2 regions of the Streptodolium elevatio genome follow, and region 1 is predicted to be linked to the other one. Evidence: predicted binding sites of a transcription regulator. Region 1 holds the regulator's gene; the other holds the start of a gene.
The links. The regulator HspR, encoded in region 1, represses chaperone genes until heat shock. The targets are predictions, from matches to a motif close to TTGAGNNNNNNNNNCTCAA.
Positions count from the first base shown of each region.

Region 2: lon (endopeptidase La) is a predicted target of HspR. The motif match lies at 1,962-1,980, and genes of this name have one in related genera.

Region 1 is NZ_JBSFVE010000006.1:186,105-189,560, reverse strand. It holds gene grpE (nucleotide exchange factor GrpE) at 1-251, shown strand, start outside; gene dnaJ (molecular chaperone DnaJ) at 307-1,476, shown strand; gene ACWD12_RS14215 (heat shock protein transcriptional repressor HspR) at 1,478-1,981, shown strand; gene ACWD12_RS14210 (hypothetical protein) at 2,070-3,456, opposite strand, start outside.
Region 2 is NZ_JBSFVE010000033.1:56,883-60,338, forward strand. It holds gene lon (endopeptidase La) at 1-1,926, opposite strand, end outside; gene ACWD12_RS37450 (DUF4279 domain-containing protein) at 2,113-2,598, shown strand; gene ACWD12_RS37455 (hypothetical protein) at 2,713-3,456, shown strand, end outside.

The DNA.
Region 1 (3,456 bases):
CCGAGTCGCTGGAGTCCATCGTCGCCAAGATGGGCCTGCAGAGCTTCGGCAAGAAGGGCGAGCCCTTCGACCCCGTCGTCCACGAGGCGCTGCTGCACAGCTACGCCCCGGACGTGACCGAGCCGACCTGTGTGGAAATCCTCCAGCCCGGCTACCAGTTCCGCGAGCGGGTCATCCGTCCCGCACGCGTCGCGGTGGCCGAGCCGGCGGAGGCGACCGAGGCCCCGGCCTCGGAAGCGGACAGCAGCTGAGCCCGCGCACGGCCGCACGCGACAGACTGACCAGACCGGAGGGAGGCGGGACGCCGTGAGTACCAAGGACTACCTCGAGAAGGACTTCTACAAGGTCCTCGGCGTCCCGAAGGACGCCGGGACCGCGGAGATCAAGAAGGCGTACCGCAAGCTCGCCCGCGAGTACCACCCCGATGCCAACAAGGGTGACGCGAAGGCGGAGGAGCGGTTCAAGGAGATCTCCGAGGCCTACGACGTACTCGCCGACGAGAAGCGGCGCAAGGAGTACGACGAGGCCCGGACCCTGTTCGGCAACGGCGGCTTCCGCCCGCCGGGCGGGGCCGGTGCCGGCGGCTTTCCCTTCGACCTGGGCGACCTGTTCGGGCAGCCCGGAGGGCCGGGCCAGCCGCCCGGCGGTGCCGGGGGCATCGGCGACCTGTTCGGCGGCCTCTTCGGCCGCGCCGGTGCGCGGCAGGCTCCGCCGCGCCGCGGCCAGGACGTCGAGTCCGAGGTCACCCTCAACTTCTCCGACGCGGTGGACGGCGCCACCGTGCCGATCAGGCTCACGAGTTCGGAGCCGTGCCACCACTGCAACGGCACGGGCGCGGCGGCCGGCACCATGCCGCGCGCGTGTCCGACGTGCAGCGGCACCGGGCAGACCAGCCGCAACCAGGGCGGGTTCGCCTTCTCCGAGCCGTGCCGCGACTGCAAGGGGCGCGGGCTGCTCGTCGACGACCCGTGCATCGTGTGCCACGGCTCCGGGCGGGCCCGCAGCGCGCGCACCATGCAGGTGCGAGTGCCCGCGGGCGTGCAGGACGGCCAGCGCATACGCCTGAAGGGCAAGGGTGCCCCCGGCGAACGCGGGGGTCCTGCCGGGGACTTGTACGTCGTCGTGCACGTGCGTCCGCACCCGGTGTTCGGCCGCAAGGGCGACAACCTGACCGTCACCGCCCCGGTGACATTCCCCGAGGCGGTGCTCGGGGCCGAGGTCACCGTGCCCACTCTGGGCGGTACCCCGGTGACGCTCAAACTCCCGGCCGGTACGAAGAACGGCGCGACCCTGCGCGTGCGGGGCCGCGGCGCGGCACGGAAGGACGGTTCGCGCGGCGACCTGCTGGTCACCGTGGAGGTCACCGTCCCGAAGGACCTGGACCCGAAGGCGCTCGAGGCGCTGGAGGCGTACCGGGCCGCGACCGCATCAGTGGACCCGCGCGCCAAACTGATGGAAGCGGCGAAGGGAGCGTGACATGCGAGCGGACGGAGGTCTCCCCGGAGGCCTGCCAGGCGGGTTCCCCGGCGGCCCCTCCGGAGGCCGGTCACCCGGGCGCCGCTACGAACTGAGCGAGATCACACCCGTGTACGTCATCTCGGTGGCGGCCCAGCTCTCCGGCCTGCACCCGCAGACACTGCGCCAGTACGACCGCCTCGGCCTGGTCTCGCCGGACCGCACGGCCGGGCGCGGGCGCCGCTACTCGGCGCGCGACATTATGCAACTGCGCGAGGTGCAGCGGCTCTCCCAGGAGGAGGGCATCAACCTCGCCGGCATCAAGCGCATCCTCGAACTGGAGAACCACGTCGAGGCGTTGCGCATGCGCGTCGCCGAACTGGAGGCCGCCGCGGCCGAGGCGGGCGCCGTCCAGGCGCAGCGCGAGGCCGCGGTGCACGCGTCGTACCGCCGGGACCTGGTGAGGGTCCAGCCGCAGGGCACCGCCCTGGTGGTGTGGCGGCCCAAGCGCGGCCGCCAGGACTGACGCGGAAACGACCCGAACAGGCACGCACGTGTGTGGGCCCCGTACCGGACCGGTACGGGGCCCACACATGTTTCGGTGTCCTTCGCGGCTACTCACGCGCCGTCGCCAGCGCTCGGGCGGCGTGGCTCACGTCCGGTACGGGGTGCGCGCGCAATTCGCGTACCAGGGCGCGCCATTCGGACGACCACCCGGTCAGCGGGCCGGTCTCGCCGGCCAGCGCGAGGGCGAGCAGCCCGGTCGCCACGGTTCGGTCCGCGGCCAACGCGGCGACCGGGGCGAGGAGTTCGTCCGGTGTCACCGGCGCGACGTAGCTCGTGACCCGGGCGCGTAGGCGGCGGCCCGCCCGGAAGGCCAGCAGCGGGCTGTCGGCGCACCGGACCGCGACCGCGCGCAGTCCTGCGGTGATCACGTCCTCGTCGCCGTGCAACGGCACGGCCTCGGCGAGCAATTGCACACCCTCGTACGGGAATCCGCGGTTGTCGGCCAGGTGTTCGGCCAGGCGCCGCACCTCCGCCGCGGTGACGGACGGCGGCTGCTGCCGTGCCCACGCGCGCGTGAGCTTCACGAGGTGGCGGAGCCGCCGCGCGGCGGGCCGGTCCCGACCCGCCGCGGCGTCCAGCGGCCCGCCCGCCTCGGCGTGTGCCGCGTCGGCCAACACGTCGACGGTGGCGAGGAATTCGTCCCCCGCGAAGCCGTCCCTGACGAGCCCTTGGATCGCCTCGGCGGCGTCCTTCCAACCCTTGCGCACGGTCAGGTCGCGGACCGCGGCGTGCACGCGCTCGACCTCGCCCGGCGCCCACGGCGACCACCGGGTGAACGCCTGGTACGCGGCCCGCCGCACGGCGGCGTGCTCGTGCCCGCACGTGGTGACCACCAGGGCCGCGAACCGCGCACGGTCACCGGCGGCAAGGTCGAGCGGGTGCACGGCGACGGGCACGGTGGCGACGTCCCGCGGCCCGGCGACGGCGCGTTCGACGACTGTCCAGGAGCTCGGCCGATCCAGGCGCGACAGCAGGGCGACCAGGGCCGCGCGCAGGACGTCGCGGTGCACGTCGTCGCGCGTGGCCGTGTCCGCGACGCGCTCGACGCCGTCCGGCACCCCGCGCTCGACCAGGAGCCGCACCGCTTCCTTGCGCACGGTGACCTTGCCGGCCGGTGCGGTCAGCAACGCGTCGAGGAGCGGCCCGAGTTGCGAGGGGGCGACGTACCGGCTGACGCGACTGGCGGTGTACATCGCCGCGTGCGTGTCGTCGCCGGAGACCCGGGCGAGCAGCACCGGAAGGATCTCGGCGTGCCCCTCCACCCGGGCCGCGCCGGCGAGTGCCGCGTCGCGCACGAGGGCGTCGGGGGAGTCGAGGTGGGGCAGCACCAGCGCCCGTCCGGTGCCCGGCACGTGGGCCAGGTCGGCGAGCCAGGCGGCGCGTTCGGTGGCGGGCAGGGTCTCGTCGGTGACCTGCGCCGCGGCGAGCCGGGCG
Region 2 (3,456 bases), on a different contig from region 1:
GACGCCGGACGCCCCGGTCTCCGGATCGGCCAACGACGCCTCGATGTAGAGGACGTCGCCGCCCGCACCGGTCACCGCGAGCCCGGTGGCGACCCCGGGCACCGCCGTACGCTGCTCCTCCTTCGCGAGCGATGCCTCCGGCGTGTGCCGCGGCCGGCCGATGAAGTCGACCAGGTCGGTCGGCCCGACCTCGACCGGCAGTTCGATACCGTCGTCCAGCGCCTGCTTCGCGGCGATCTTGCGCAGCACGCGGGCGATCGCCCGTTCGAGCGTACGCACGCCCGCCTCGCGGGTGTACTCGCCGGCCAGCAGCCGCAGCGCGTCCTCGGTGAACACGACCTCGGACGCGTCCAGTCCGGCCTTGTCGAGCTGACGCGGGATCAGGTGGTCACGTGCGATGGTGACCTTCTCGTCCTCCGTGTAGCCGTCGAGGCGGACCAGCTCCATCCGGTCGAGCAGCGGCTCGGGGATGGCCTCCAAAACGTTGGCCGTGGCGAGGAACACCACGTCCGACAAGTCGAGTTCGACCTCCAGGTAGTGGTCGCGGAACGTGTGGTTCTGCGCCGGGTCCAGCACCTCGAGCAGCGCCGCCGTCGGGTCGCCGCGGTAGTCCGAACCGACCTTGTCGATCTCGTCGAGCAGCACGACCGGGTTCATGCTCCCGGCCTCCTTGACGGCGCGCACGATGCGGCCGGGCAGCGCGCCGACGTACGTACGCCGGTGACCGCGGATCTCCGCCTCGTCCCGGACGCCGCCGAGTGCGACGCGCACGAAGCTGCGCCCCATGGCCCGGGCGACGGACTCGCCGAGCGAGGTCTTGCCGACGCCGGGCGGGCCGACGAGCGCCAGGACCGCGCCGCTGCGCCGTCCGCCGATGACGCCCAGGCCGCGCTCCTCGCGGCGCTTGCGTACCGCCAGGTACTCGACGATGCGCTCCTTCACGTCGTCGAGGCCGGCGTGGTCGGCGTCGAGCACGTCGCGGGCGCCGGCGATGTCGTACGCGTCCTCGGTCCGCTCGTTCCACGGGATCTCCAGGACCGTGTCCAGCCAGGTCCGGATCCAGCCGCTCTCCGGCGACGCGTCGGAGGCGTGCTCCAGCTTGTCGACCTCCTTGAGGGCGGCCTGCAACACCTTCTCCGGCAGGTCTGCGGCCTCGACCCGGGCGCGGTAGTCCTCCTCCTCGCTGCCGGGCGTGCCGTTCAGCTCGCCCAGCTCCTTGCGGATCGCGGCGAGCTGCTGCTTGAGCAGGAACTCGCGCTGCGTCTTCTCCATGCCCTCCTGGACGTCCTTGCGGATGGTCTCCGCGACGTCCAGCTCGGCCAGGTGGTCGCGGGTCCAGCCGACGACCTTCTCCAGCCGCTCGGTCAGGTCGGTGGTCTGCAGCAGCTCGATCTTCTGCGCCTGCGACAGGTACGGGGCGTAGCCCGCGTTGTCGGACAGCTCGCTCGGGTCCTCGATCTGCTGGACGAAGTCGACGACCTGCCAGGCGCCGCGCTTGCCGAGGATCGTGGTGACCAGCGCCCGGTACTCACGCGCCAGCTCCTCCGCCCGCTCGTCGGCCCGGCCCTCGTCGACGACGGTGGCCTCGACCCACAGCGCGGCCCCGGGCCCGGTCGTACCGGTCCCGATCCGCACCCGCGCGGTGCCACGCACCACGACCGCGGACTCACCGCTCGGCAGGCGACCGATCTGCTCGACCACCCCGAGGGTGCCGATCGCCGGGTAGTGCCCCTCGTCGCGCGGCACCAGCAGCACGCGCGCCTTGCCCTTGCCGGCCCTTATCCCCGGCAGTGCCCGCGCGGCGTCCACCGCGGCGCGGGTCTCGGTGTCGTCCAGCTCCAGCGGCACCGCCATGCCCGGCAGCACCACGATGTCGTCGAGGGGCAGCACCGGAAGGGTCAGGATGCCGGAGGTCGTGTCGCTCATGGTGGCTCCCCTGGGAGTCGGTTCCGTTCAGTACGTTGCGCTGACCTGACTCAAGAATGAAGAGCCCCCATTCATTCCCACCCCCTCCCCCGATCGCCCACAGCGAACAAGCCCCTCCCGACCGTGTGCGGCCTCGCGGCGGGAAAAATCCGCGCGGCCGTCCGTTCGGCGGCCTAGGGTCGCGGGATGCCTGTGCGCCAGTACTTCTACTTCGCGCTCAGCAGCAAACGCACGTCCGCAGCGGCCATGACCGCCCATCTCGGCATCGAACCCGACGAAGTACTGGTCCGCGGGAGCCGGACCACCCAGCCCGCCGCCATTCCGACAACGCACAAGTGGCAGATGGTCTGCCGAGAGCCGCGGTTCCGGATCGACGAGCAGATCTCCTGCGTACTCGACCGGCTCGCCCCGCACACGCCACGCATCGCGGAACTGGTTAGGCGGCTCGCCACGGAAGACGACTCGGCGAACTGCGCAGCCGTGTTGGAGGTGGTCCGCTACTTCAACGACGACGCGCCTGCCGACGACGCCCCACAAACCCGGGCGGCCGAACCGCCGAACCTCCTCGGCTGGCACCTCGACCGCACGGTCCTGGACTTCCTCACCGCGACCGGCGCGATCCTGGACGTCGACGAGTACGACACGACCCCGGGGGTCTGGCCGCCGCGATGATGTTGCTGCTGTCGTCGCACCTCAGGCGGTACCGTGCTCGATCCGAGCGCTTTGCCGCGTGATCCGCCGGAATGACGCTCTTCTCGTCATCGTGCGGGTATCGGGGGTGCGAGCGTGGCGTCTGAGGCCGGGAGCGGCGGTGACGGGCGTCCCTGGAAGGACAGACCCGCCGAGCCGCCGAGCGCGCCGGACACGAGGCCGTGGTTCTCCGGCTCCCCCGAGCGCGGAGTCGCCTTCGCCCAGGCCTCCGGCGGGACTTGGCTCACCGAACTGCGCGACGCCACATCTGTGGGTCGGGTGGAGAACGCCCTGCGGGTCTCCCTGCAAGCCGCGCTGAACCGCAGGGTCCACGTGGACCTGACGACCGTCCCGGCCGATCTGCTGAGCGCCAAGGAACTCGCCGTCTCACTGATCGCGCTCGCGCGCGGGCATCCGGAGGCGGAGTTGGCGGCGGTGGTCATGGAGAACTTCCGACGGCACGAGGCTCATGTCCACGCCGAGGTGGTGGGCCGCCGCGAAGGCACCGTGATCCGCTACAACTCCAACACCTTCGGCGAGGGCAACCGGGGGAACCTCATCTTCGACGTGTTGAACGGCGCCAACAGGCACATCAACCCGATCGGCACCGCCGCAGGATCGATCACCGTGCACGAGTGGGGCCACGTTCTGGACTACACCCACGACTACAGGTCCGGCATCCGGCGTGACGACGCCAACCCCGAGCCGCCGCGCCAACTGTGGGCGCGCGGCAAGGGATTGCGGGGGCGGAGCCTGGACGACGAGGTGGGCAAGGCTTCCGGCGTCGCCCACGTCCAGGCGCGCGTGGCGCGGTTCAAGGACCACCGCAATCCCCGCCTC